Regions from separate parts of the Arthrobacter sp. NPDC080082 genome, predicted to be linked through region 2. Evidence: riboswitches for the same ligand, from Rfam matches in the RefSeq annotation. Region 2 holds a riboswitch; each other region holds the start of a gene.
What was found. A riboswitch is a leader RNA that binds a small molecule or an ion and turns the genes downstream of it on or off. The one in region 2 is predicted to bind thiamine pyrophosphate.

Region 1 (6,926 bases), on a different contig from region 2:
CACCGAAGGGCATGTCCTCCTCGGCCGCCCACTGCCCGGCGACGTCGGCCAGGACGCGTTCGCCCTCGTCGGTCTCGTAGCTAAGCAGCTCGGCGAGGGTCCGGACCATGGCGGCGGGCACGCCGAGCAGTGCGTCACTGGAGACGTCGACCATCGCGAGTTCGTAGTCGGCGCCGGCGGCGTGGACGGCGGTGCCGGCGAGGTCGCCCAGCCGTTCGATCTCGTAGTCGCTGATGCCCTCGATCCGGACGGCGTCCGGGCCGGCGGGGGCGCCCCCGGCGAGGGCGGCGGCCCGCTTGAGCGCGGCGTCATGGGTGGCGACGAAGACTTCGGTAAATCCCACGGGGCTCATCCTTGGATTTCGGGCGGCCCGGGGGCCGCGGCGTGTGGCGTGGTCCCAGCCTATCGGCTGGCGGCCCGGAGGCCGGTCAGCGGACGGCGACCCGGATCCGGTTGCGCCAGGGGTCGTCGAACCGGAGCTCCGCACCCGTGTGGTGGGACGCGACGCCGGCGACCTTGAGCCTGTCCGCGAGGGCGCCGATGTCGTCCCCGGAGGGCACCTCGATCAGCACCTCGCCCAGGCCCAGCGTGTCGCGCCGGGGGCCGGCGCCGCGGCTGTTCCAGACGTTCATGGCCATGTGGTGGTGGTAGCCGCCGGCCGAGACGAAAAGCGCCTGGCCGTGCCAGCCTGCGGTCTTTTCGAAGCCCAGGGTCCCGACGTAGAAGTCGTGGGCGGACTGCACGTCGCCGACCTGGAGGTGGACGTGCCCGACGCCGGCGCCGGTTTCGTGCTGGCCGGCGAGCGACGCCTCGGTGAGGTGCTGCTCCAGGTAACGCTGCGGCGGCAGCGCCAAGCTGTCCATGACAACATTCGCGCCATCCCAGGACCATTCCTCGCGCGGACGGTCCCAGTACAGCTCGATGCCGTTGCCCTCGGGGTCGTTGAAGTAGAAGGCCTCGCTGACCAGGTGGTCCGCGCTGCCGGTGAAGAACCGGGGATCGTACTGGGCTGCGGTGGCGACGGTGGCGGCCAGCGCCGCCTGGTCCTCGAACAGGAGGGCGGTGTGGAAGAGCCCGGCCTCGCCCCGGGAGGGGAGGTTCAGTCCCGGGGCCGGCGCGAGGTGCACCAGCGGCGTCTGGCCGCGTCCGAGGTAGAGGCCGCCGCCCTGCTCGGCCACCACCTCCAGGCCGAGGGCGCGCTGGTAATAGTCGGTCATCATCGCCAGGTCGCCGACCTTGAGCATCACGGTGCCCATCGAGAGGTCGGCCGGCAAGAGGTCCTGGGTGGCGGCGTTGGTGGTCATTGCATCACTCCGGTGCTGTGGGGTTCAGCCGTCATTCGGCGGCTCTCACCAGATAAAATTACTTGAAGCTTCAATTTATTCCGCGGATGCCGCGCCGATGACGTCCCCGCGGAGGACGACGGCGCGCAGATTCCGCAACGTGGAGAGATCCCGCCGCGGGTCAGCGGCGCAGACCAGGACGTCGGCGGGCGCACCCTCGGCGATTCCGGCGGCGCACAGCCAGGCCCGGGAGGACCAGGCGCCGGCGTCGAGGGCGGTGGCCGCGCCCAGTCCGGCGGCATGCAGTGCCTCCAACTCGTCGACGATCCGCCCGTGGGCAATCACGCTCCCGGCGTCGGTTCCCGCGTAGATGGCCACCCCGGCCTCGTGGGCCTCGAGGACCCGCTCGGCCCGGCGTTCCCAGAGCGTGCGCATGTGGGCGGCGTAGCGCGGGAACTTGGGTTCGGCCTGCGCGGCGATGTCCGGGAAGGTGGCGATGTTGACCAGGGTGGGGACGATCGGCACGCCTTGGTCGACGAAACGCGGAAGATGGCGGGGCAGCAGCCCGGTCGCGTGCTCGATGCAGTCGATGCCCGCGTCGAGCATGTCATCGAGGGTGTCCTCGGCGAAGCAGTGCGCGGTGACCCGGGCGCCCTCGTCGTGGGCGGCGCTGACGGCGTCCCTGACGGTGCGGGCGGGGAAGCTTGCGGCAAGGTCCCCGGCGTCGCGGTCGATCCAGTCCCCCACGAGCTTGACCCAGCCGTCCCCCGCCCGCGCCTGCTTCCGGACCTCCTCGACCAGGTCACCGGGGTCCACCTCAACGGCGAGGCCGCGCAGGTAGCGGCGGCTTCGGGCGATGTGGCGGCCCGCACGGATGATCCGGGGCAGGTCCCGCCGCTGCTGGATCCAGCGGGTGTCGTGCACCGCTCCGGCGTCGCGGACCAGCAGGGTCCCGGCGTCACGGTCCGTGCGCGCCTGCGTTTCGGCGACGGCGGCGTCCACGTCACCGCCGGGCCCGAGCCCGATGTGGCAGTGAGCGTCGACCAGTCCCGGGATTACCCACCCGTCGATGACTTGGTCCGGCGCCGCCTCCGGACGGTCGAAGGTCAGCACCCCGTCCACGGACCACAGGCCGCGCCGCTCCCGGTTCACGGCGGTGAGGACGGGCCCGGTGAATTCGATGATGCCGCTCATGGGTCCCAGCCTAATCGCGGCCGGCGGAAACCTTGGAGCCGTGTCCGGGGCCCTGTGGTAGCTTCGTCTACGACCACACGGGAGCCCTTGCAGGGGCTGAGATCGGGCTGAGGCAGCCTGCGACCGTTGAACCTGTCCGGGTAATGCCGGCGAAGGAAGTGAGTAACCCTTGCGCACCACAAATTCCCAGCACAGCCCTGCCCTTGCGTCGCACACGTTGGCCTACATCGAAGGCGACGGCCTGCGGGTCCCGGTGACCGAGATCGCCCTGGAGCCGTCCCCCGGCGGCACCCCAAATCCCCCGTTCCTGGCCTACCGCACGGCGGGGCCGGTCAGCGACCCGGTGGCGGGCCTGCCGCCGCTCCGTGCCGACTGGATTGCCGGACGCGGGGACACCGAGCCCTACTCCGGCCGGGAGCGCAGCCTTCTCGACGACGGCAAGTCCGCGGTCCGCCGCGGAGCCGCCTCGGCGGAGTGGCGCGGCGCTCCTCCGGCACCGCGCCGGGCCCTCCCCGGCCGGACCGTCACCCAGATGCATTACGCGCGGCAGGGCGAGGTGACGCCCGAGATGCGCTTCGTCGCGCTGCGCGAGAACTGCGACGTCGAACTGGTCCGCAGCGAACTCGCCGCCGGCCGGGCCATCATCCCGGCGAATATCAACCACCCCGAGTCCGAACCGATGATCATCGGGAAGGCCTTCCTCGTGAAGATCAACGCCAACATCGGCAACTCGGCCGTCACCAGCTCCATCGCCGAGGAGGTGGACAAGCTCCAGTGGGCCACCCAGTGGGGTGCAGACACGGTGATGGACCTCTCCACCGGGGACGACATCCACACGACGCGCGAATGGATCCTCCGCAACTCCCCCGTGCCCATCGGCACCGTCCCGATCTATCAGGCCCTGGAGAAAGTCAACGGCGAAGCGAACGCGCTGACCTGGGAAATCTTCCGGGATACCGTGATCGAGCAGTGCGAACAGGGCGTGGACTACATGACCATTCACGCCGGCGTGCTGCTCCGGTACGTGCCGCTGACAGCCAACCGGGTCACCGGGATCGTGTCCCGCGGCGGCTCCATCATGGCCGGCTGGTGCCTGGCGCACCACCGGGAGAACTTCCTGTACACCCACTTCGACGAGCTCTGCGAAATCTTCGCGAAGTACGACGTCGCGTTCTCCCTCGGCGACGGGCTGCGGCCGGGGTCGACGGCGGATGCCAACGACGCCGCGCAGTTCGCCGAACTGGACACCCTCGCCGAGCTCACGCAGCGGGCCTGGGAATTCGACGTGCAGGTGATGGTGGAGGGCCCGGGCCATGTCCCGTTCCACCTGGTCCGGGCAAACGTAGAACGCCAGCAGGAGCTGTGCAAGGGGGCGCCGTTCTACACCCTGGGTCCGCTCGTGACCGACGTCGCCCCCGGCTACGACCACATCACCTCCGCCATCGGCGCAACCGAGATCGCCCGGTACGGGACGGCCATGCTCTGCTACGTCACCCCCAAGGAGCACCTGGGCCTGCCGAACCGGGACGACGTGAAGACCGGCGTGATCACTTACAAGATCGCCGCCCACGCCGCGGACCTTGCGAAGGGCCACCCCGGCGCGCAGGAGCGGGACGACGCCCTGTCCAAGGCCCGCTTCGAGTTCCGCTGGCGGGACCAGTTCGCCCTGTCCCTGGACCCGGTCACCGCCGAGGCCTTCCACGACGAGACGTTGCCCGCCGAGCCGGCCAAGATGGCGCACTTCTGTTCCATGTGCGGGCCGAAGTTCTGCTCGATGCGGATCAGCCAGGACATCCGGAGCGAGTTTGGTTCCGCCGAGGCGCAGGCGGCCCGGGCCGACGCGGGCATGCGGGAGAAGAGCGAGGAGTTCCTCGCCTCCGGCGGCAAGGTCTACCTGCCGGATCCGGGGGTGGGGGCCGCCCGGGACTAGCAGGCTGGGACTAGGAGGCCCGGAGTAAGGAGGGGCGGGTTAGGAGGCGCGGGCGTGCCGGCTGCGGACGACGTCGGCGATAAAGGAGCGGATCGCCCGGTCCCCCTCCGGTGAGTCCTGCGGCCGGTGCCCGCCCGGGGCGGTGCGGTGCCGGGCGCCGGTCTCCACGAGGTAGCCGGCGATCTCCTCATACAGCGGTTCCCAGCCGCCGGTGAGGACCAGGGTGGGAACGCCAGGGACGATGTGCAGCGGCGCCTCCCATGCCGGGGCCTGCAGCCGGAGCCGCCGCGCCTCCCGGGCGTTATCCGCCGCGACTTCCCCGGCGGCGCCGTGCAGCGGGGCGTGCGCGGCGAACACCCGGCGGACGAATTCACGGTGGAAGTCCTCGTCGCCCAGGCTGTGCCGGACATCGAAGAGCGGTTCCATCAGGGCCCGGTGCGCGGCGGTGGCCGGCAGTTCCGCCGTCAGGGACAGGCAGGCCGGTTCCACCAGCGTGAGGGACTGGACCAGGTCGGGCCGTTCGACGGCGGCCATCATCGCGGCGATGGCGCCCTGGGAGTGGGCGACGACGTGGCCTCCGGCGGCACCGCGGCCGTCGTCGGCCAGTGCGCCGAGGACGATCCCGGCGTCGGCCGCGAAATCGGTTTCCAGCGGCTCGGCCACCGGGTCGAAGCCGTGCCGGCGGAGGAAGAGCGCGTCATAGGCCAGCGCCATGCCGTGCTGTTTCGGCCACGCCGCGGCACCGAAACTGCCGGCCCCGTGGACGAAAACTACGCGCTCCTTGAACATGCTCCAAGCCTATTCCACGGGTCCGTCAACGGGGCCGCGACATACGCCGCGGCCCGCCGCAGCGTGTCGCTACTTGCTGCCGCCGAGGAACTTGTCGAAGCCCTTGGGCAGGTTCAGCTGGGAGGGGTCGAAGTCGCCCTGCTGGCCGAAAGAGGCGCCGGTGGGCACGGCCTTGGCGCCGGCTGCGCGCCGTGCCTCCGCGTCCTTGAGCTCCTGTGCGGCCTTGGCCGGGTTGCCGGAGCGGGCCTTCTTCTTCGGCGCGGGCTTGTTGCCCTTGCGGGCCCCCCCGCCCATGCCCGGCATCCCGGGCATCCCCGGAATGCCGCCGCCGGCGGCCATCTTCTTCATCATCTTCTGCGCCTGGGCGAAGCGCTCCAACAGGCCGTTGACCTCGGAGACGTGCACGCCCGAGCCGCGGGCGATGCGGGCCCGGCGGGAACCGTTGATGATCTTCGGCGCGACCCGCTCGTGCGGGGTCATGGACCGGACGATCGCCTCGACCCGGTCGATTTCGCGCTCGTCGAACTGCTCGAGCTGCTGCCGGATGTTCTGCGCACCGGGCATCATCATGAGCATCTTCTTCATCGAGCCCATGTTGCGGATCTGCTGCATCTGGGCGAGGAAGTCCTCGAGGGTGAAGTCTTCCTGGTCGGCAAACTTCTTCGCCATCCGGGCCGCTTCGTCCTTGTCCCAGGACTTCTCGGCCTGCTCGATCAGGGTGAGCACGTCGCCCATGTCGAGGATGCGGGAGGCCATGCGGTCCGGGTGGAAGAGCTCGAAGTCGTCCAGGCCTTCGCCGGTGGAGGCGAACATGACGGGCTTGCCGGTGACCGACGCGACGGAGAGCGCGGCACCGCCGCGGGCGTCGCCGTCGAGCTTGGAGAGCACGATGCCGGTGAAGTTGACGCCCTCGTCGAACGCCATGGCGGTGTTGACCGCGTCCTGGCCGATCATCGAGTCGATGACGAACAGGACTTCGTTGGGGACGATGGCCCGGCGGATCTGGCGCGCCTGCTCCATCATGTCCGCGTCGACGCCGAGGCGGCCGGCGGTGTCAACGATCACGACGTCGTGCAGGGTGCGCTTGGCTTCCTCGACGCCGGCGCGGGCGACGGCGACCGGGTCGCCGGCCGGGTGGTCCAGCTCGGTGGAGGTGGCGCCGGGGTGCGGGGCGAACACCGGTACGCCGGCGCGCTGGCCGACGACCTGCAGCTGGGTGACGGCGTTGGGGCGCTGCAGGTCACAGGCCACCAGCATGGGGCTGTGGCCCTGGGACTTCAGGTGCTTCGAGAGCTTGCCGGCGAGGGTGGTCTTACCGGCGCCCTGGAGGCCGGCGAGCATGATGATGGTGGGGCCGGTCTTGGCCAGCCGGATCCGGCGGGTCTCGCCGCCGAGAATCTCGACGAGTTCCTCGTTGACGATCTTCACGATCTGCTGGCTGGGGTTCAACGCACCGGAGACCTCGGCGCCGAGGGCACGCTCGCGCACGCGGGAGGTGAATTCGCGGACCACCGGCACGGCGACGTCGGCGTCCAGCAGGGCACGGCGGATCTCCCGGACCGTGGCGTCGACGTCGGCCTCGGTCAGGCGGCCCTTGCCGCGAAGGTTCTTGAAGGTTGCTGTCAACCGGTCAGAGAGTGAATTGAACACGCGCCGTGCACTTCTTTCAGTGGATCTGCAGCTGACGTCCGGAACGGCGCGCCAGTGTCGGAACTGTCTCGCCGGAACGA
Region 2 (6,926 bases):
GTCACCTCCACCATCTTCGACATCGGCGTCTACATCGTCGTCGTCGGCCTGGCCCTGGACGTGCTCCGCAGCCTCGGCGCCGAAATCGACGAACACTTCGAAGAGCAGTCGGACGCGGCCGCCGGAACCACCCCCGGGGGGAATGCATGAGCGTCAACCTGACCCTGCTGACCGTGATGGGGGTGCTGTACGCCTGCGGCATCTACCTGCTCCTGGAGCGCAGCCTCACCCGGGTGCTGCTGGGCCTGATGCTGCTGGCGAACGCCACCAACCTGCTCATCCTCACCACGGGCGGCTACGCCGGCCTGGCCCCGCTGTTCGCCAAGGACACCGATCCCGGCGCCTACAGCGACCCGCTGCCGCAGGCGTTGATCCTGACCTCGATCGTGATTTCCTTCGCCGTGACCGCGTTCATGCTCGGCATCATCTACCGCACCTGGGTGCTGGCCCGGCAGGACGAGATCCAGGACGACGCCGAGGACCTCCGCGTCGCCGAGACGCCCAGCTTCGACGCCGAGGACGACGCCGTCATCCCCGAGGAAACCTCCGAATTCCCGTTGCCCGCCGTCGAGCCCGACGCCGGCGGGACCATCCTGGCCGGCGCCCGCCAGATGCCGGCCAGCGAAGCCGCGGCAGAGGAACGGCCCGGCTCCCGCACCACCGCCCCGAACCAGGAAGGAGGGTCCGAGTGAACATCGCCAGCTTTGCCCCGCTCGCCGTCGTCCTCCCCATCTTGGGCGCCGCCCTGACCTTCCTGCTGATCCGGCACTCCCGGGCGCAGCGGACGGTCAGCATCGCGCTGCTCTCCGTGACCCTGCTGCTCGAGTGCTGGCTGCTGGCCTCCGTCTGGGAGGGCGGCACGGCGGCGGTGAGCATCGGCGGCTGGCTGCCGCCGTGGGGGATCGTGCTGGTGGTGGACCAGTTCTCCTCGCTGATGCTGGTGGTCTCCTCCGCCGTGAGCCTGGCCGTGCTGGTCTATGCGACCGGGCAGGGCATGGCCGACGGCGACAGCGACGCCCCGGTCTCGATCTTCCACCCCACCTACCTGATCCTGGTGGCCGGGGTGTCCAACGCCTTCCTCTCCGGAGACTTGTTCAACCTCTACGTGGGCTTTGAGATCCTGCTGACGGCCAGCTACGTGCTGATGACCCTCGGCGGCACCGGGCCCCGGATCCGCGCCGGCGTGACCTACGTGGTGGTTTCTGTGGTCTCCTCGGTGCTGTTCCTGATCGCCATCGCGATGATCTACGGCGCCACCGGCACCATCAACATGGCGGACCTGGCCATGAAGCTGGGGGACCTGGACCAGGGAACCCGGAACCTGCTGCACGTGCTGCTGCTCGTGGCGTTCGGGATCAAGGCCGCCGTCTTCCCGCTCTCCTTCTGGCTGCCCGACTCCTACCCGACCGCCCCCGCCCCGGTTACGGCGGTGTTCGCCGGCCTGCTCACCAAGGTGGGCGTCTACGCGATCGTCCGCACCGAGACGCTGCTCTTCCCCGGCGACACCTTCAACTCCCCGCTGATGGTGGTGGCGCTGCTGACCATGGTGGTGGGGATCCTGGGCGCGCTCGCGCAAAGCGACATCAAACGTCTGCTCTCCTTCACCCTGGTCAGCCACATCGGCTATATGGTGTTCGGGCTGGCGATGTCCTCGGTGGCCGGCCTGGGCGCCGCGGTGTTCTACGTGGCGCACCACATCACCATCCAGACCAGCCTCTTCCTGGTCACCGGGCTGATTGAACGCCGCGCCGGCAGCTCCTCCGTGGACCGGGTGGCGGGCCTGGCCAAGCTCTCCCCGCTGCTGGCCGTGCTGTTCTTCATCCCGGCCATGAACCTCGCCGGGATCCCTCCGCTCTCCGGCTTCCTGGGCAAACTGGGCCTGCTCCAGGCCGGCGTCCTGCTCGGCACCCCGCTGGCGTACGCGCTGGTGGCCGGCGGCGTCCTGACCAGCCTCCTGACCCTGCTGGCCATCGCCCGTGTCTGGAACCGTGCCTTCTGGCGCAAGCCCGAGGACGCCGAGCACCCGGACCCGGTGCTGCTCGCCGCCCCGGGCGGTGAGTCCCAGGGAACCGGCGGGGCCGGGACATCCTCCGCACGCCACACGGTGAGCCTGCTGCCGCGCACCATGGTCGGTTCCACTCTGGCGCTGGTCATCCTCGGCGTGGCCCTGACCGTGTTCGCCGGGCCGCTGTTCCGCCTCTCCGGCCAGTCCGCGGCCGAGATGCTGGACCGGTCCTCCTACATCCACGCGGTCCTCGGCGACGAGGTCACGGTCCCGGCCCCGCCGCAGCCCGTGGCCCAGGGAGGCGGCAAATGACCCGCAAACGCATCTCGCTGCGCCAGGAACTGCCGCTGCTGGTCTGGCTGGTGATTGTCTGGGGCGCCCTCTGGCAGGACTTCAGCGCCGGCAACCTGCTCTTCGGGGCGCTGATCGCTGTGTTCGTGGCCCGGTTGTTCTACCTGCCGCCGGTGGAATTGGGCGGACGGTTCAACGTGCTGCGCGCCGTCCCCTTTGGCCTGGTGTTCCTCGGCAAGGTGGTCGCGGCGAGCTTCCAGCTGCTCTACCTCGCCGTGGTGCGCGGGCCCCGGGTGGTCAGCGCCATCGTCGCGGTCCCGCTCCGCAGCCACTCGGATCTCCTGGTCACCGCCACCGGCCACGTCATCTCGCTGATTCCGGGCTCCCTGGTCGTGGAGGTGGACAGGGGTACGTCCACGCTCTATATCCACGGCATCAACGTCCGCGACGCCGAGGACGCCGCCAGGCTCCGCAAGGACGTCCGGGACACTGAGGCCGGCCTGATCCGGATCATGGGCTCCCCGGAGGAAGTTTCCGCCCTCAAACAGGAGGCAGCCGCATGATGCCGATCGTCCTGGCCGTGACCGCCGTGATTCTGTCCCTCGCGGCGGGCGGCGCCATCATCCGGATCGCCCGAGGGCCTTCGCTGCTGGACCGCGTGCTCGCCACCGACGTGCTGCTGGCCATCCTGGGCGCCGCGCTGTGCATCGACATGGCCGTCAACCGGCACCTGAACAACCTGATGCTGCTGGTGGCGATCTCGATCATCGGCTTCGTCGGGTCCGTGACCGTGGCCCGCTTCGTAGCCGACCGCAGGAGGCACCCCCATGAATCCTGAGACCTTCTCCGGGGATACGGTGATCGACGCCGTGTCCGCCGTGTTCATGGTGGTGGGTGCACTGATGTCCCTCGGCGCCGCGATCGGCCTGCTCCGCTTCCCGGACCTGATGAGCCGGATGCACGCCGCCACCAAGCCGCAGGTCCTGGGCCTGTTCCTGCTGCTGTGCGCCGTGGGCCTGCAGATGCGCACCTGGTGGGTGTGGCCGGTGCTGGTGGTCGCGTGGATCTTCCAGCTGCTGACCGTCCCGGTCTCCGCGCACATGGTGGGCCGCGCCGGCTACCGCACCAAGCACCTCCACCCGGAGTTGCTGAGCGCGGATGAGCTCGAAGCGGTGGTGCAGCAGGCCGCCGGGGAACGCGGCTTCAACGAGGACGGGGAGCCCCGCCGGGACTGATGCCCGGGGGACTCCCCGTCGGAGTCCGGTGGTGCGGTGCGCCTAGACGATGTCCTGGGTCTTGGCGAAGCGAGTGATGGCCCGCTGCGTGCCGCGGTTGGCGAGGACCTGGATGACGGCGCTCACCGAGGCCGAGATCAGCGCGAAGGTCAGGGCCTGGCGCAGCGTGGTGGGGACGTCGTCGTCGTGGCCCTTCGGCGGCTTGTTGCCGGTGGTCTTCTCCCAGACGGTGTCCACGAGCTTGGTGCCGACGAGACCGGCGACCAGGCTGATGCCGGTGCCGAGCAGTTTGATGACAATGTTCATTTCGTGCTCCTTGCGGGTGGAAACAGGACTGCCCCTAGCCTACTGGCACACCGGTCCGGGGCGGACGCCCCTGTCCGCCGCGCGCCGCCCGGCCTACCGTCGGGCATGGACAGAGACCGGGGCGCACCCTGGGCGCCGTTCCAGCTGGCGGCCGGCTGCTGCTCGATCGCGTTCGTGGTGCTGCTGGTGCTGGCCCTTGTGCTGGACTTCATCGCGCCGCCGCCGGTCGACGGGGCCGTGCCGACGCTTGAGTTCATCGCCCGCAACAAGCCCGTCTACGTCGCCGAGCAGCTGCTTTGGACGGTCCCGAACATCCTGGCGGTGCCCGTCTTCGCTGCGCTGTTCCTGGCGTGCGCTCCGGCGGCAGAGGGACTGGCACGGGGCCTGGCGCTGGGCGGCGCCCTGGTGGGCGGGCTGTCCTGGGCGCTGATCCTCGCCATCCCGGTTACCAGCCGCGGCTCTCTGGTGCTGGTCTACCTCAGCGACCGGTACGCCGGGGCGGCCGACGACGCCGCGCGGCAGCGGATCAGCGCCGCCGCCGAGGCGGTGATCGCCGAGAACAACACACCCGCCGTCGCCGGGGTGCTTTCCGCGGCGGGCATTCTCCTCATGTCCGTGGCCATGGTGCGGGCAGGGCTCTCCCGGGCGGTGGGCTGGCTGGGCATCGGCGCCGGTGCCCTGGGGCTGCTCGCGGAGGCGCTGCGGTACCTCGTCCCGGCGCTCTACGGCGGCTACGGCCTCCTGATGTGGGCGTGGTTCGTGGCGGCCGGGATCGTGCTGATCCGGCTCGGCAGGGAGGGGAGGCGGGCCCCGGCGGCGCGGGTGTAAACTGGGCCAGCCCACACGGGCGACATTCATAACGACAGGGGAGCGCCGCCGTCGGACCCTTCCGGAGGAATCCGGGAACCGTAGGTGGGCGCTGAGAGTGCGGACAGCCGCAGACCCTCGAACCTGATCCGGTTAGTACCGGCGCAAGGGAGTCGAGTTCTCAGGGTGTCCGGAACACGCGGCAGCGGCCGCCGTGGCCGGAATACCCTCCCCTCCTGTACCTCAGGAGGACGACATGACCGATATTTCCACCCCCCGCACCACAGCGGCCGGCAAAAAGAGCTGGCGCGTGGTCGACATTGTCCTGGCGGCGCTGATCGCGATTGCCGGCGGCGTCATCTTCTGGGCCTGGGACCAGGGCTCCAACGTGGTGTCCGTCCCGCTCACCGCCGTCTACCCGCCCCTGACCGGCCTCTACGCCGGCGGCTGGATGATCCCCGCGGTCCTCGGCATGCTGGTGGTCCGCAAGCCCGGCGCCGCGCTGTTCTGCGAGGCCGTCGCCGCCACCGGCGAGCTGATCATGGGCTCCCAGTACGGCACCACCGTGCTGATCTCGGGCATCCTGCAGGGCCTCGGCGCGGAGCTGGTCTTCGCCGCCTTCCGCTACAGCAAGTTCAACCTCCCGGTCTCCCTGCTCGCCGGCGCCGGCGCGGGCCTCTTCTGCGGCCTGAACGACTGCTTCCTGCCCTGGGGCTGGAACATCGCCTTCGAGGCCGGGGACAAGGCCGCCTACATCGTCTTCTGCGCCATCTCCGGTGCCGTGATCGCCGGCGGCCTGGCTTGGATCGCCACCCGCGGCCTGGCCCGGACCGGGGTGCTGGCCTCCTTCGCCTCCCGCAAGGCGGCCACCGAACCCGTCTTCTCCTGACACCCGCGCGCATGAACGCCGACGACGTCCGCCCCGCCGCGGTCACCGCCCGCGGCTGGGGCTGGCGGCACGCCGGACGGTCCCGGCCCGCCATCAGCGGACTGGACCTGGACATCAGCCCGGGCGAACGCGTCCTGCTGCTGGGACCTTCCGGCGCCGGTAAGTCGACCCTGCTGCACGCCCTGGCCGGGGTGCTCGGCGAGGGCGGCGGCGCGGACGCGGACGCCGACGACGCCGACGAGACCGGCAGCCTGCTCATCGACGGGGCCCCACCCCGGGACCGCCGCGGACGCGCCGGGCTGGTGCAGCAGGACCCGGAGACCCAGGTGGTGCTTTCCCGGGTGGGTGACGACGTCGCGTTCGGGGCGGAGAACCTCGCCGTCCCGCCCGCGGAGATCTGGGCCCGGGTAGGGGAGGCGCTCGACGACGTCGGGCTCGGATCCCTGCCCCTGGGCCACCCGACGTCTGCCCTCTCCGGCGGGCAGAAGCAGCGGCTGGCCCTGGCCGGCATCCTCGCGATGCGGCCCGGGCTCCTGCTGCTGGACGAACCCACCGCGAACCTCGACCCCGCCGGTGTGCTGGAGGTCCGCGACGCCGTGGGCCGCTGCCTGGACCGGACCGGCGCCACCCTGGTGGTGGTGGAACACCGGGTTTCCGTGTGGAAGGACCTGGTGGACCGGATCGTGGTGCTGCAGCCCGGCAGCGCGGGCGAATCCGCCGTACTGCTGGACGGGCCGCCGGACCGGGTGCTGGCCGAGGCGCGGGAGATGCTGATCGCCGCCGGGGTCTGGGTCCCGGGCCACGTGCCGGCCACCCGCGCCCGGAGCGCCGGCGACACCGGGCAGGGTCCGGAACCCGGCTTCGAAGCGGGCCGGCTGTTGCTGGCCGCAGAGTCCCTGGCCGTGTCCCGCGACCGTCCCCGCCGGGGCGGCCTGCGGACCCGCTTCCGCGCCGTGCCGCCCGTGCCGGTGCAGGAGGGTATCGCCGCGCAGGTCCGTGCGGGGCGCGCGCTCACCATCACCGGGCCCAACGGCGCCGGGAAATCGACCTTCGCCCTGACCCTCGCCGGGCTGCTGGCCCCGGTGGCCGGGACCGTGTCCGCTACCACCGACCTCAGCGCCGGCGCGGGCATCGACCCCTATGCCTGGAAGGCGCAGCAGCTGATCCCGCGGATCGGCACGGTCTTCCAGGAACCCGAACACCAGTTCGTGACCGGCCGGGTGCTGGACGAACTGACCTTCGGGCCGCGGCAGCTGGGCCGCGGCGCGGACCGGGTGGACGAACTGCTGGAGCGGCTGCGGCTGCGGGACCTGGTGGACGCCAACCCCTACACCCTCTCCGGCGGCGAGAAGCGGCGCCTGTCCGTGGCTACCGTGCTGGCCGCCCACCCGCA
Region 3 (6,926 bases), 740 kb from region 2:
GGCCGACGTCGGCGACGCTGTGGATCACCTGGCGCTGCAGGTTGCTCAGGTCGACGTCGTCGTCGTCGATGATCCCGAGCGTTCCGACGCCGGCGGCCGCCAGGTACAGCAGCGTGGGTGAGCCGAGCCCGCCGGCGCCAATCACCAGGACCTTGGCGTTCTTCAGGCGGCGTTGGCCCAGGGATCCGATCTCGGGAATGATGAGGTGGCGGGAATACCGTTCCACCTCCGCCGCGGTGAGGTCGGCGGCCGGTTCCACCAGCGGGCCGGGAGCCTGGCCGGCCGCGGCGGAAGTACTGTTCTCGGTCAACTTCGAAGCCATACTTCAATCTATGCCCGAAGTTGCCGCCAGTCATATTACCCCCGCGTATTGTGGAACCAACAGCGAGGAAAGAAGGCCCAGAGTGGTTCATCAGGCACCGGTTGATCGGGGACAGACCGGAAAGCCGGCGGCGCAGCCGCGCACCGGTGGGCAGCGTTCCGCCCGCCTGCCCCGCGATGAACGCCGGGCCCAGCTGCTGGCCGCCGCGCAGGAGGTCTTCGTCGCGAACGGCTACCACGGTGCCGCCATGGATGAGATCGCCGAGACCGCCCACGTGAGCAAGCCGGTCCTCTACCAGCACTTCCCGTCCAAGCGTGAGCTTTACTTGGCGCTGCTGGACAGCCACCTCTCCACCCTCACCGCGCTGCTGCTGGGGGCCTTGAACTCCACGACCGACAACGACGAACGCGTCCAAGCGGTCATGCGGGCCTACTTCCGGTTCATCGCCCACGACGACCAGGCGCACCGGCTGGTGTTCGAGTCCGACCTGGTGAACGACGCCGACGTCGCCCGCCGGCTTGAGACTTTCAACAAGACGTTCGCCGACGCGATCGCCAAGGTCATCGCTGAGGACACCAAACTCCCGCTGCTGGAGGCCCAGCTGCTGGGCCGCGGCCTGTCCGGCATGGCCCAGGTCAGCGCCCGGTACTGGCTGGAAACGGACGGCAACCTGGACCTCGATGTGGCCAGCGACCTGATCTACCGTTTAGCTTGGCGCGGAATCAGCCGCTTCCCGAAAGAGTCCTAGACTACAAATAGAAAACCCCCTTTAGGGGAACGTGAACACTTTGATTGGCTGGGAGGCCTTGCTGTGGAAGTAAAGATCGGCATTCAGAACATCGGCCGCGAAATCGCCCTGGAGTCCGGCCAGGACGCCGACGCCGTGGCGGCGCTGGTCAGCGAGGCCATCGCCAAGGGCACCGAGCTGCGCCTCACCGATGAGAAGGGCCGCCAGGTAATCGTGCCGGCCGGCGTCCTCGGCTATGTTGAGATCGGCGCCGAAGAGGTCCGCCGCGTCGGCTTCGGCGCCCTCTAGGACCCGCTGTGCTCTCCCTCATCGTGGTGGCGATGGTGGCCGTTGCCGCCGGCTTCGTCGTCTGGGCCAATGGCAAGCGGCATGCCAAGTACGGCATCGCCGTACCCGCCGGTGTCGCCCTCACGGTGGGGATGCTCAGCTGGATCATCTTCCAGGCCGCGGGCCTCGGCTATCAGCCGGGCCTGACCTGGATCCCGTGGATCCTGCCGCTGCTGCTCGCCGCGGCCGCCGCGGTTGCCGCCGTCGTGCTCCTGGGCCGGTCCCGCACCGCCCAGGACACGGAGCGGCTGAACGCCATCCTGCGCTCCTAGCCCCCTACAGCGCCTGCTGCAGCACCCAGCGGTTGCCGTCCGGATCGCTGAGGTGGGCGAATAGGACGCCGCCCATGTCCTCGATTTCGCTGACCTCCGCCCCGCGGCCCACCAACTCCGCGCGCGTCGCGGCCAGGTCCGGGGTCACCAGTTGCAGCCCCTCGAGGCTGCCGGGCTTCATCCCGGTCATTCCCGTCCCGATCACAATTGACGCCGCGGAGCCGGGAGGCGTCAGCTGGACCACCCGCATCCCCGGGATGTGTTCGACGTCGTGGTCCAGCACGAACCCCAGTCGCTCGGAATAGAACTCCTTGGCCGCGTCGACGTCGGCCACCGGAACCTGGATCACTTCTAGGCGCATCTTCATGCGCCTAGGCTACCCCGCTCCCCCGGCGGGTAGCCGCGGTCCCTGGCCGCGGTCCCTAGAGGAACTCGGCGCGGCCTTCCATGCCGGAGGACGCCAGCGCGTGCTCGCGGCGCGGGATGCGGCCGGCCAGCCGGGCCAGGCGGCCCGCGGCGACGGCGTGTTTGAACGCCTCTCCCATCAGCACCGGGTTCTGTGCCCTGGTCACCGCGGTGGCCAGCAGCACGGCATCGCAGCCCAGCTCCATGGCCAGCGCCGCATCCGAGGCCGTGCCGATGCCGGCGTCGAGGACCACGGGTACCGAGGCCCGGGAGACGATCAGTTCGATGTTGTGCGGGTTCAGGATGCCCAGGCCGGTGCCGATCGGCGCGCCCAGCGGCATGACGGCCGTGGCACCGAGGTGCTCCAGGCGCAGCGCCAGGACCGGATCGTCGTTCGTGTAGGCGAAGACCTTGAACCCGCGCGCCACCAGCTGTTCGGTGGCGTCGGCCAGTTCCAGGGCGTCCGGAAGCAGCGTCTGTTCGTCGGCGATCACTTCGAGCTTCACCCAGTCCGTCTCCAGCGCCTCGCGGGCCAGTTCGGCGGTGAGCACCGCGTCGCGGGCGGTGAAGCATCCTGCGGTGTTGGGCAGCACCCGGATGTTGCGGTCGGCCAGCAGTTGGAACAGCGATCCGCTCTCGGCCGGGGAGTAGCGGCGCATCGCCACGGTGGTCAGTTCCGTGCCGGACGCTTCCAGTGCGGCGCCGAGGCCGTCGAGGCTGGGTGCGCCGCCGGTGCCCATGATGAGCCGGGAGCCCAGCTCCACGCCGTCGAAGGTCACCGGGTCGCGGTGCGCCGTGGCCTTCACGGCGGGCTCCTGCGCGGTGTCTGCTTCCTTCATGCCGTTCATCCTCCCTGTACCGCGGTGACGAGTTCGACGTCGTCGCCCTCGATGAGTTCTGTTGCGTGCCACCGGCTGCGGGGCACGACCTCGGCGTTGCGCGCGACGGCGACGCCGAGTTTGCGTCCGTCCGTGGCCTGGCCGTTGTCCGCCAGGGGCCGGCCGGTGACGCCGCTGACGAGGGCGCCGACCGTGGCGTTGTCCGGGAGCGCGTGCGGCTTCCCGTTGAGGGTGATGTTCATGCGGTTGTCCTGTGGGTCGCGGGGTGGAGAGCATTGGTAGGGCTGTGCGCCTGGCTGGTCGACTGGCTGTGCTCAGCGTCCGTGTGCGGGCGGTCGAAGCGGTCCGGGAGGAACCCGTCCCACCGCGGGTCCGGGGTGCCGTCCAGCAGCTCCCGGCAGATGGCCGCGGCGGCCGGGGTCAGCAGCACCCCGTGCCGGAAGAAGCCGGTGGCGATCACCAGGCCCGGGACGTGGCCGCCGCCGGCGGCACGGACCCGTCCCAGCAGCGGGGCGTTGTCCGGGGTGCCGGGGCGGGCCCTGGCCGTGGCCTCGTCGAGTTCCAGCTCGGCGACGGCCGGGACCAGCTGCTGGGCGTCGCGCAGCAGCTGGTAGACCCCGCCGGCGGAGACGGCCCGGTCCCGGGCCTGGTCCTCGCGCTGGGTGGCGCCCACCACCACGGTGCCGTCCCCGCGCGGAACAATGTAGACCGGGACGCCCCGGACCAGTCCGCGCACGGTGGAGCTCAGCAATGGACGCAGCCGTTCGGGCACCCGGAGCCGGAGGATGTCGCCGTGGACCGGCCGCAGCGGCAGGGTGAGCCCGGCCGGGAGGTCCTGCAGGGCGGCGGCGCCCAGGCCGTTGGCCACGATGGTCTCGACCGACCGGATCTCCCCTCCCCCGCTGAGCCGCACGCCGGCGACCCGGCCGTCCGCCTGGATTAGGCCCTCGGCCCGTTGCGGGACGGCCCGGAACCCGGTGTCGGCGGCCAGCAGCGCCGTGATCCGGGTGATCAGGCGGCGCGGGTCCACCTGATGGTCGGCGGGGATCTCGAAGGCGCAGGAGATCGCCGGGCTGAGCAACGGTTCGCGGCGGCGGGCCTCCCGCACGGTGAGGGGTCCGACGGACAGGCCGGAGGCCAGTTGGAGGGCGCGCAGGTCCGCGAGCGCCTGGCGGTCCGCGGCGTCGGCGCCCACGGCGAGGGTCGGCGTCGTGAGATAGCCGGTGCCGGCGCCTTCGTCGCCCCCGTCGGCGAGGCTGCCGGCGAAGGCGGGCCAGAGCCGGGAGGACTCCAGCATCAGGGGCAGGAGGCCCTCCTCCTGGTAGTGGAGTTCGCTGACGGGGGCTAGCATGCCGGCGGCGGCCCAGCTGGCGCCGTCCCCGGGGGCGTCGTCGACCAGCGCCACGGTGCGTCCGGAGCGCCGGAGTTCCCAGGCGATGCCGTAGCCGATCACGCCCCCGCCAATCACGGCGACGTCGACGGCGCCGTGGCGGCCGTCAGGCGGGGCCCCGGGGCCGTGCGGCCGGGCCTTAGGGCTGGGGGTGGTGTTCATGGGTTCCTTCCCTACGCCGGTACTAGCCGGATCAGGTCAAGCGGTCGGCTCTGACGCCCTCTCAGCCCTGCGCCGTCACCGGCCTGCGGGGCTCCCGCGGTATGCGCCCAGTTTAGAGGAACTACGCTTGGGGCATGAGCCAGGATGTCCACAGCACCGCCCGTTTGTACCTCTGCACCGATGCCCGCAAGGACCGCGGAGACTTTGAAGCCTTTGTCGATGCCGCGTTTACCGGGGGCGTGGACATCATCCAGCTCCGGGACAAGACCATCGAAGCCGCGGAGGAACTGGAGTTGCTGGAGGTCCTGCACACGGTCGCGGCGCGCCACGGCCGGCTCTGGGCCGTCAACGACCGCGCGGACCTGGCCTCGCTGGCCGGCGCGCCGGTGTTCCATATCGGGCAGAAGGACATTCCGTTCGGAGCGGCCCGGGACTTCCTCGGCAAGGACACCGTGATCGGCCTGTCCACTCACACCCCGGAGCAGGTCGACGCCGCCATCGCCGCCGCGCCGGGCCGGAGCGGGCTGGACTACTTCTGCGTGGGCCCGGTCTGGGCGACACCCACCAAGCCCGGCCGGGCCGCCGTCGGCCTGGACCTGGTCCGCTACGCCGCCGACGCGATCGAGCACGCCGAGGCCGCGGGCGACGGCGGCAAGGTGGCCGGCGTCGTGCCGTGGTTCGCGATCGGCGGCATCGACCTGACAAATGTGGAGCAGGTCCTCGACGCCGGGGCCCGGCGGATCGTGGTGGTCCGGGCGATCACCGAGGCGGAGGACCCCGCCGCTGCGGCGCAGGCCCTGCTCGCCGCCCTCGACGCCCGGGCTTAGTCGCGGCCGTGCCTAAGCGCGGCCGGTCGCCTCGGCCTCACCGGCCGCAGGCCCTCTACCCCGCCAGGCCCAGCAGGGTCATCCGGCGTGAGTGCGCCGTGGCCAGCGAAGTCAGCAGCGCCCGGACCGGATCCGTGCCCGCAGGGACGCCGTTGCCCGTTGCCCCGTTGCCCGCTGCTTCCGAACCCTGGACGGCCAGGAAGGCGTGGTCGGCCGCGACCCGCTGCGCCTGGGTCAGCGCCTCGCCGAGAAGCCGCCGTGCCCACAGCGCCAGCCGGGAGGCCAGCCGGGGATCGTCGGCCAGGGCCTGCTTGAGCCGTTCACGCAGCACCCCGGTGGCCTCTTCGGAGGCCTGGACCTGCTCCACGAGTTCCGCGGTGGCGGGATCCAGCCGCGGAATCAGGGAACGGTAGAAGTCGGCGGAGACGGTGTCGATGACGTAAGCCTTCATCAGCGACTCGAACCAGTCGGCCGGCCGCGTCCGCTCATGGAAGTGGTCAACCGAGCGCTGGAACGGCACCATGGCGCCCTCCACGTCCTCACCCACGGCTTGCAGCCGGGCGCACACCAGTTCGTAGTGCTCGAACTCCCGCACCGCCAGCCGGCCCAGCACTGCCCGGTCCCGGAGGGTGGGCGCGTAGCGGGCGTCGGAGGAGAGCCGTTCAAAGGCGGAGAGTTCGCTGTAGGCCATCACGCCGAGCAGGTCCGTGAGAAAGCGGTGATCGCGGGCGGAATCCGGCGTCGGAGTGCTCATCGTTCAAGACTAGCGGCGGATTTCGGGCTACCCTGACTTTCGTGTCTCACCATCGCCTGACGCCGAGCGTCCGCCAGCAGCAAAACCAGCTCGCCGGGGCGCTGAAGGCCCTGCGAACAGTACTGGAACTGCCTGGGCCGTTCCCCGAGGAGGCGCTGCGCGACGCCGAGGCGGCGGTGGCCGGGCACGAACTTCCCGGCCTGGACCTGACCCACGTGGAGTTCGTGACGATCGACCCGGCGTCGTCCACGGACCTGGACCAGGCCCTGTTCATTGACCGCTCCGGCGACGGATACAAGGTCTTCTACGCGATCGCCGATGTCCCGTCCTTCGTGGCCCCCGGCGGCCCGCTCGACGCCGAGACGCGCCGCCGCGGGCAGACCTTCTACACGCCCGAGGGCCGCATCCCGCTCCACCCCGAGGTCATCAGCGAGGCCGCCGGCAGCCTCTTGGCCGGCCAGCTCTGCGCGGCCTTCGTCTGGGAGTTCGAGCTCGACGCCGCCGCCGAGGTGTCCTCGGTCCTGGTGCGCCGCGCCCGGGTCATCAGCCGCGCCAAGCTCAGTTACGCCGGGGTGCAGGCGGACCTCGACGCCGGCACGGCCGCCCCCGTTCTGGAACTGCTGAAAGAGGTCGGCGGCAAGCGGGTGGAGCTCGAGCGGCAGCGCGGCGGAGCGAGCCTGAACATGCCGGACCAGGAAATCGAACAGCTCCCCGACGGCGGCTACCGGATCGTCGCGGCTCCCCCGCTGCCGGTGGAGGACTGGAACGCGCAGATCTCGCTGATGACCGGGATGGCCGCCGCGGGCCTGATGCTCGAGGGCAAGGTGGGCATCCTGCGGACCATGCCCGCGCCGGACGAACGCTCCCTGCGCCACTTCCG
Region 4 (6,926 bases), on a different contig from region 2:
GCGGACATGGCGGCGATCAGGCTGGACTTGCCGGCGGACGGGAAGCCGACCAGGGCGATGTCCGCGATGGACTTCAGTTCCAGGACGATGTCGCTGGATTCGCCCTCGATGCCGAGGAGGGCAAAGCCGGGGGCGCGGCGCTTCTGCGAGGACAGGGCCGCGTTGCCGAGGCCGCCGAGGCCGCCGGCGGCGGCGATGTATTCGGTGCCCTCCCCCACCATGTCGGCCAGGACGGTGCCGTCCTTGCTCTTGACGACGGTGCCTTCGGGAACGGGCAGGACCAGGGTCTCGCCGTTCTTGCCGCCGCGCCAGTCACCCATGCCGGGGCCGCCGTTGGTGGCGTGCCGGTGGGGGGCGTGGTGGTAGTCCAGGAGGGTGGTGGTCTGGGGGTCGACGCGGAGGATGACGTCGCCGCCGTTGCCGCCGTTGCCGCCGTCGGGTCCGCCGAGGGGCTTGAACTTTTCACGGTGGACGGAGACACACCCGTGACCGCCGGTACCGCCGGATACGTGCAGTACTACCCGGTCTACAAAGCTGGCCACGTGGATCTCCTCAGTGCTGTTCCCGGTCCGCAAGGTCCCGGAATGATTGTAATGCGGTTAAAACACCGGTGGAGCGGACCCATTGGCCCGCCCCACCGATTGTGAAACGTAGGTGTTACTCTGCGGCTGCAGCAGCCACGATGTTCACGACGCGACGGCCGCGGCGGGTGCCGAACTCGACAGCGCCGGGGGTCAGTGCGAACAGGGTGTCGTCGCCGCCGCGGCCAACGCCGGCGCCCGGGTGGAAGTGGGTGCCACGCTGGCGGACGATGATCTCGCCGGCGGAAACAACCTGGCCGCCGAAGCGCTTCACGCCGAGGTACTGGGCGTTGGAGTCACGACCGTTGCGAGTGGAGCTCGCGCCTTTTTTATGTGCCATTTGGAATGCCTGCCTTCAAAAAATTCTGGGAAACTGCGGGAACCTGATCAGTAACGGAAAGTTACTTGATACCGGTGATCTTGACCTTGGTCAGTTCCTGACGGTGACCCTGGCGCTTCTTGTAACCGGTCTTGTTCTTGTACTTCTGGATGACGATCTTGGGACCACGGAGGTCTTCCAGGATCTCAGCCGTAACCGTTACCTTAGCCAGGTCCGCTGCGGCAGACGTGACCTTGTCACCGTCCACCAGGAGCAGTGCGGGCAGCTCAAAGGTGCTGCCGGCTCCACCGGGGACGCGGTTCAGGGTAACGAAGTCTCCAACAGAAACCTTCTCTTGGCGGCCGCCTGCGCGGACAATCGCGTACACCACTGGGGAACTCACTTCTCTCGACGTTTATTACTAGATTTGCGTGCGGAACCTGGCCCCGAAATACCGGAGCGGCTCACGCTGTGCCTCAACGCCGGCAGGTTCCCCGGGGGAACCCATGAGCTATCCCGTGGATCATCCGTCCCGCGTGGGGTGGACAGGTCCTCAGGGTCATAACCCAAGTGTTGGCGTAAGCACCGAAGATCAAGACTACGCTAATTTCGCCTTCGGCCGCAAACGAGGCAGGCCCCGGAGAGTCGGGCGTGACCGGTGCCACAGTGCCGTTTTCCAAGGAACCGGACCGGGCGCCGCAGCCGCTTTCGGGAACCGCGCCCCACCACCTTACCGGCCGCGGCTCCCGTTCCGGGTCAGGCGTGCAGCCTCGGCGCGTCGAAGAAGTCCACCTCGAAGCGCACCGAGTGGACGAACGCCTCGGTCATGGCGCCCCGTTCGGCGGCGGAACCGCGGCGGGCGGCGGCATCCGTGTAGCGGATCGCCTGCCGGGTTGACTCGGCGAAGGCCGCGTCCGCGTAGGTCCGCAGCCAGGCGGCGTAGGGGTGGCCTTCGTCCGCGCCCGCGGCGAGGAACTGTGCGTGCAGCGCGGCGCCCACCTCGGCATAGAGCCAGAAGCACGGCAGCGCCGCGGCCACGAGGACCCCGTAACTGCCGGCCAGGGACGCGGCATGCAGGTGGTCCACGTAGGACTTGGTAACCGGACCCTGCCGCGGGGTGCCGGCGCGCCCGGCGAGCCAGCTGCGGTGCAGTTCCGACTCAACCTCCAGGCACTGGGCGGCCGAGCGTGACCAAAACAGCTGCTCGGCCTCCGTCGGGGCAAGCGCGGCGGCGCGGGAGAGCACCCGGGAGTAGCCGTTGAGGTAGAGCGCGTCCTGGCCGAGGTAGTAGGCGAACTCGTGCTCCGGCAGGGTCCCGTCGGCCAGGCCCCGGATGAAGTCCAGGGCGTAGATCTCCGACAGGCCCTCCGCGGCGATGGGCTCGAGGCCGGTGGCAAAGTCGCCGGGTTCCCTAAGGCGTTCCGTGAAGTGTTCCGTGCCGGCCCCGGGCCCCGATTCCGCCGGCTGGGCGAGGTGGTGGAAGTGGTGGACGGGTCCGTTGCCGGTGCCGACGTCGAGCCGGACGGCCTCGCGCAGCGCCCCCAGCAGCCAGGGCTTGACGCGGCGCAGCGCCGCTTCCCAGTCCCCGCCGGCGGCGTAGGCCGTGGCAAGGGCCGAGGACAGCGAGCACCCGGTGCCGTGGCTGTTGCGGGTGTCGACCCGCTCCCCCGGCACCACCACGGTCTCGCTGCCGGGCAGTCCCGCGCTGTTGACCAGCGCGTCCGGGCACCCGCCGTCGGCGTCCTCCTCGAGATGGCCGCCCTTGACCAGGACCGTGGTTCCGGCCAGCGCGGAGAGGCGCTTGCCCTGCTCCAGCGCCTCCGCCCAGCCGGCGGCGACCGGTTCATCCAGCAGGAGGGCGAGTTCGGCCAGGTTCGGGGTGACCAGGTCGGCGAGCGGCAGCAGGGTGTGCAGGGCCGCGACGGCCGATTCCTGCAGCAGCCGGTCACCGCTGGTGGCAACCATGACGGGGTCCAGGACGACGACGGCGGGCCGGGTACGTTCCAGCCACGCCCGCACCGCGTCGATGACGCCGGCGTCGCCGAGCATGCCGATCTTGACGGCGTCGATGGTGATGTCCTCGGCGATGGCGTCCAGCTGCTCGGTCAGGAAGGCGGCGGGGGGCACGTGCACGGACCGGACGCCGCGGGTGTTCTGCGCGGTCAGGGCGGTGATGGCGGCCATGCCGTAGCCGCCCATGGCCGCGATGCTCTTCAGGTCCGCCTGGATTCCGGCGCCGCCGGAGGGGTCGGAACCGGCGATGGCCAGGACCCTGGGGACCGGGGCCCGCCCGGTGGCCGCGTGGGCCGTGCCGGCCGACGCCTCGGGTCCGGCGGCGTCGGCCCTGGATGCCGGGAACACCGTCTGCAGGAAACTGGCGCCGGCCGCGGGAGTGGTTGAGAGAGCCGCGGGTGCTACCGCGGGTTGGGTCGAAGACAAGAGACATCCCTTCGCCGGTGCTAACCGGACAGGTTCAACGGGTGTGGATCTCAGCCGGCCCGATGCGCGGCACCCCGTGTCGCGTTCCAGCGTAGCGCCCCTCCCCGGTTTCGCTGCCCGGCGGCCCGTTCTGCCCGGTCCCACCTCCGGCCGGACTCCCCTTAACCGGCTCGCGGGTACCGCCCGGAGTCGACGCTTCGAAACGTCGAGTCCGGGAGATACCCGCGAGTGGTACTGAGCGGTACCGGGTGGTGCGGCGGCGGAGCGGTTTAGAGCTCCGAGGCCGGTACGCCGACGCCGAGGATGATCGGGCCTCCGTTGTCCTTGACGACCGGCTTGACCGTTTCCGGTGCCTTGGCCTCGTGGACGGAGCCCTGGCCGGACGGGGCGGAGGCCTGCCGGCGCTGCTCGACGGCGGTCTCGTTGGCTGCCCCCTGGGCACGGCTGGCACTACGGTGCCGCCGCGGACGGCGCTGGCCGGTGGCCGGTTCCGCTGCCGCCGGAGTGCGGGTGGCGACGGGGGCCGCCGTCTGCGCGGCCGTCTTGGGAGCCTCCTGCCGGCGGGTGTCCTGCTTCGGAGCCTCCTGCTGCCGGGTGTCCTGCTTCGGAGCCTGCTGCGGGGCAGCTTCCCGACGGGTTTCCGGCTCGGCCGCACGGTTGCGGGCGTTCGGCGGCTGGATCCGGGCCGTGCGGGCACGTCCCCGGCCCCGGGTGGCTCGGGACTGGTCAGCGGACCGACCGCCGGCCGGAGCCTCGGCGGGTGCCTCAGCCTCCGGGGCAGGGGCATCCACGGACCGTTCCTCCACAGCCGGCGCTTCCACGGACGGGGCGGCCTCGCGGGCCGCGGTCGCCGTGGTCCCGGACTGGCGGTTCCGCGAGTCCGAGTCGCCCAGGTTGGCGAACGCCTCAGTCAGCAGGTCCAGGGTCAGGGCCGGCTGCGGCGCCTGTTCGGCGTGCTCGACGAAGGGCAGTGCCACCTGCTCGCCCCCGAAGGTCAGCACGGCGGCGGGACGGCCGGCTGCTTCCTCGGTGGAGGCCAGCTCGACGGCGGCGTCCAGGGCCGCTTGCCGTGTCTCGGCGTCGGGCGCTGCGCTGGCGTCGCCGTCGTGCAGGTGGGCCGCGTGGGCGGCCGCCGCGATATTCGCCAGCGCTGCACGGGTGGCCTCGGCCTTGGCGTGCCGCTCGGCCTCGGTGGGCTCGTGGTGCCCGGCCGCCGGCACCTGCTGCTGCTGGCCCTCGGTGCCCTGGCCGCCCTTGCCGCGGCGGCGCTTGCGCTCGTTGCGGGCGGCGGGCTGCTGCTCGGTGCGCGGAACATGGTGTTCCGCGGCGACGGTGTTGGCGCGGCGGTGCTCGACCGGTTCGTCGTGCGTGACGACGCCCCGGCCGGCGCAGGCCTCGCACTGCTCACCGAAGACTTCCAGCAGGCCGGTGCCCATCCGCTTGCGGGTCATCTGCACGAGGCCGAGCGAGGTAACCTCGGCCACCTGGTGCTTGGTCCGGTCCCGGCCCAGGCACTCCACCATGCGGCGCAGAACGAGGTCGCGGTTGGATTCGAGCACCATGTCGATGAAGTCGATGACGATAATGCCGCCGATGTCTCGCAGGCGCAGCTGGCGGACGACTTCCTCGGCCGCTTCGAGGTTGTTCTTGGTGACGGTTTCCTCGAGGTTGCCGCCGCTGCCGGTGAACTTGCCGGTGTTGACGTCCACCACGGTCATGGCCTCGGTGCGGTCAATCACGAGGGAGCCGCCGGACGGCAGGAAGACCTTGCGTTCCAGAGCCTTGTGGATCTGCTCGTCGATGCGCCAGGCGGAGAAGATGTCCGTGTCCTTGGTCCACTTCTCGAGCCTGCCCACCAGGTCCGGCGCCACGTAGGTGACGTAGGCCTCGATGGTGTCCCAGGCCTCCTCACCGGAGACGATCAGCTTGGAGAAGTCCTCGTTGAACACGTCGCGGACCACCTTGATGGTCAGGTCCGGTTCGCCGTAGAGGAGCTCCGGGGCGAGGATCTTGGTGGACGTGGCCTGGCTTTCGATGCCCTCCCACTGGGCGCGGAGCCGGTTGATGTCATGCGTCAGCTCCTCTTCCGAGGCTCCCTCGGCCGCGGTGCGGACGATCACGCCGGCGTCTTCCGGCAGGCGGTCCTTGAGGATGCGCTTGAGCCGGTTGCGTTCGACGTCGGGCAGCTTGCGGGAGATGCCCGTCATGGAACCGCCGGGCACGTACACGAGGTACCGGCCGGGCAGCGAGATCTGGCTGGTGAGCCGGGCGCCCTTGTGGCCCACCGGGTCCTTGGTCACCTGGACCAGGACGGAGTCGCCGGACTTGAGCGCGTTCTCGATCCGGCGCTGCTTGCCCTCGAGGTTGACGGCGTCCCAGTTGACCTCGCCGGCATACAGCACGGCGTTGCGGCCGCGTCCGATGTCGACGAAGGCCGCCTCCATGGAGGGCAGCACGTTCTGGACGCGGCCCAGGTAGACGTTGCCGATCAGGGAGTCCTGCTGGGTCTTGGACACGAAGTGCTCGGCCAGGACGCCGTCTTCGAGGACGCCGATCTGGATTCTGTCGTCGCGCTGGCGAACGATCATCTGCCGGTCCACGGATTCGCGGCGCGCCAGGAACTCCGCTTCGGTGATGACGGTGCGGCGGCGGCCGGTGTCGCGGGACTCGCGGCGGCGCTGCTTCTTCGCCTCCAGCCGGGTGGAGCCCTTGACCGAGGTGACGCGGTTGCTGACCGGCGCTTCGCTGACGGTGCGCGGCGCGCGGACTCGGGTGACGGTGTTGGGCGGGTCGTCGTCGCTGCCGCCGGTCAGTTCGAGGTCCTGGTCACCGCGGCGGCGGCGACGGCGGCGGCGGGACGTCACGCCGTCCTCCAGTGCGGCCTCGCGGCCCTCCTCGGCGTCCTCGTCGCCGGGCTCGGCGTCGGTGTCGGACCCGGCGACCCGGCTGCGGCCACGGCGGCCGCGGCTGCGGCGACGGCGGCGGTTGCCCTGCTCGTCGTCCTCGTCGTCTTCATCGGTGTCTGTGTCCTCGGCAGCTGCCGCGGCGGGGGCGGGACGGACGACGGCGGTGAGGTCCGGGGCCTGGAAGAGCATGGAGGTGACGGCACCGGGGGCGGAAGGGGCGAGGAACAACGACGGCGTTTGGGTTTCCTGCGCCTCCTCGGCGGGGGCCTCCGTTGCCGGGGCCTCCTCGCCGGGGGTTTCGGAGGCGACGGCGGGAGCGTCCTGGGCGGCAGCGGCGGCTTCAACCGTGGGCGCGTCGTCGGTGGCGCCGGCCTCCGGGACGGTTTCCGCGGGCACCTCGGCGGGGGCAGCCTTGGCGCGGCTGGCCCGGCGGCGGACCGGCTTGCGCGGGACATCGGCCTCAGCCTCGGCATCGGCGGGCACGTCGGCGGGGGCCACGGCCTCGGAAACGGTCAGGAGGGCGGGGGCTTCGTCCGCGGCGTCAGCCTCGGGTGCTGCGGCTGCCTTCGGGGCGGCCTGGCGGCGGGTGCGGGTCCGGCGCGCCGGGGCCTTCTCCGCTGCGGGTTCCTCCGCGGCATCGGCCGGGACGCTGTTGTCTGCATTGGCAGCGTCTGCTTCGGC

Region 1: linked by a shared signal. The riboswitch ahead of thiC (phosphomethylpyrimidine synthase ThiC) and the one ahead of AB0O44_RS04050 (ECF transporter S component) in region 2 are both predicted to bind thiamine pyrophosphate.
Region 3: linked by a shared signal. The riboswitch ahead of thiO (glycine oxidase ThiO) and the one ahead of AB0O44_RS04050 (ECF transporter S component) in region 2 are both predicted to bind thiamine pyrophosphate.
Region 4: linked by a shared signal. The riboswitch ahead of AB0O44_RS05470 (bifunctional hydroxymethylpyrimidine kinase/phosphomethylpyrimidine kinase) and the one ahead of AB0O44_RS04050 (ECF transporter S component) in region 2 are both predicted to bind thiamine pyrophosphate.

What each region holds. Positions count from the first base shown of each region.
Region 1 is NZ_JBFBKQ010000002.1:150,514-157,439, reverse strand. It holds gene AB0O44_RS04995 (hypothetical protein) at 1-343, opposite strand, end outside; gene AB0O44_RS04990 (VOC family protein) at 429-1,304, opposite strand; gene AB0O44_RS04985 (amidohydrolase family protein) at 1,380-2,477, opposite strand; TPP riboswitch at 2,545-2,652, shown strand; gene thiC (phosphomethylpyrimidine synthase ThiC) at 2,647-4,407, shown strand; gene AB0O44_RS04975 (alpha/beta fold hydrolase) at 4,447-5,196, opposite strand; gene ffh (signal recognition particle protein) at 5,266-6,846, opposite strand.
Region 2 is NZ_JBFBKQ010000001.1:854,558-861,483, reverse strand. It holds gene AB0O44_RS04090 (Na+/H+ antiporter subunit A) at 1-150, shown strand, start outside; gene AB0O44_RS04085 (Na(+)/H(+) antiporter subunit C) at 147-692, shown strand; gene AB0O44_RS04080 (Na+/H+ antiporter subunit D) at 689-2,317, shown strand; gene AB0O44_RS04075 (Na+/H+ antiporter subunit E) at 2,314-2,859, shown strand; gene AB0O44_RS04070 (monovalent cation/H+ antiporter complex subunit F) at 2,856-3,134, shown strand; gene mnhG (monovalent cation/H(+) antiporter subunit G) at 3,124-3,531, shown strand; gene AB0O44_RS04060 (DUF4235 domain-containing protein) at 3,574-3,837, opposite strand; gene AB0O44_RS04055 (hypothetical protein) at 3,943-4,665, shown strand; TPP riboswitch at 4,692-4,833, shown strand; gene AB0O44_RS04050 (ECF transporter S component) at 4,901-5,533, shown strand; gene AB0O44_RS04045 (ABC transporter ATP-binding protein) at 5,545-6,926, shown strand, end outside.
Region 3 is NZ_JBFBKQ010000001.1:113,019-119,944, forward strand. It holds gene moeB (molybdopterin-synthase adenylyltransferase MoeB) at 1-322, opposite strand, end outside; gene AB0O44_RS00445 (TetR/AcrR family transcriptional regulator) at 405-1,070, shown strand; gene AB0O44_RS00450 (DUF3107 domain-containing protein) at 1,134-1,358, shown strand; gene AB0O44_RS00455 (hypothetical protein) at 1,367-1,669, shown strand; gene AB0O44_RS00460 (VOC family protein) at 1,674-2,036, opposite strand; gene AB0O44_RS00465 (thiazole synthase) at 2,092-2,913, opposite strand; gene thiS (sulfur carrier protein ThiS) at 2,919-3,155, opposite strand; gene thiO (glycine oxidase ThiO) at 3,152-4,465, opposite strand; TPP riboswitch at 4,456-4,573, opposite strand; gene thiE (thiamine phosphate synthase) at 4,600-5,292, shown strand; gene AB0O44_RS00485 (ferritin-like fold-containing protein) at 5,348-6,046, opposite strand; gene AB0O44_RS00490 (RNB domain-containing ribonuclease) at 6,088-6,926, shown strand, end outside.
Region 4 is NZ_JBFBKQ010000002.1:244,757-251,682, reverse strand. It holds gene obgE (GTPase ObgE) at 1-542, opposite strand, end outside; gene rpmA (50S ribosomal protein L27) at 658-921, opposite strand; gene rplU (50S ribosomal protein L21) at 983-1,291, opposite strand; gene AB0O44_RS05470 (bifunctional hydroxymethylpyrimidine kinase/phosphomethylpyrimidine kinase) at 1,657-3,168, opposite strand; TPP riboswitch at 3,329-3,426, opposite strand; gene AB0O44_RS05465 (Rne/Rng family ribonuclease) at 3,609-6,926, opposite strand, start outside.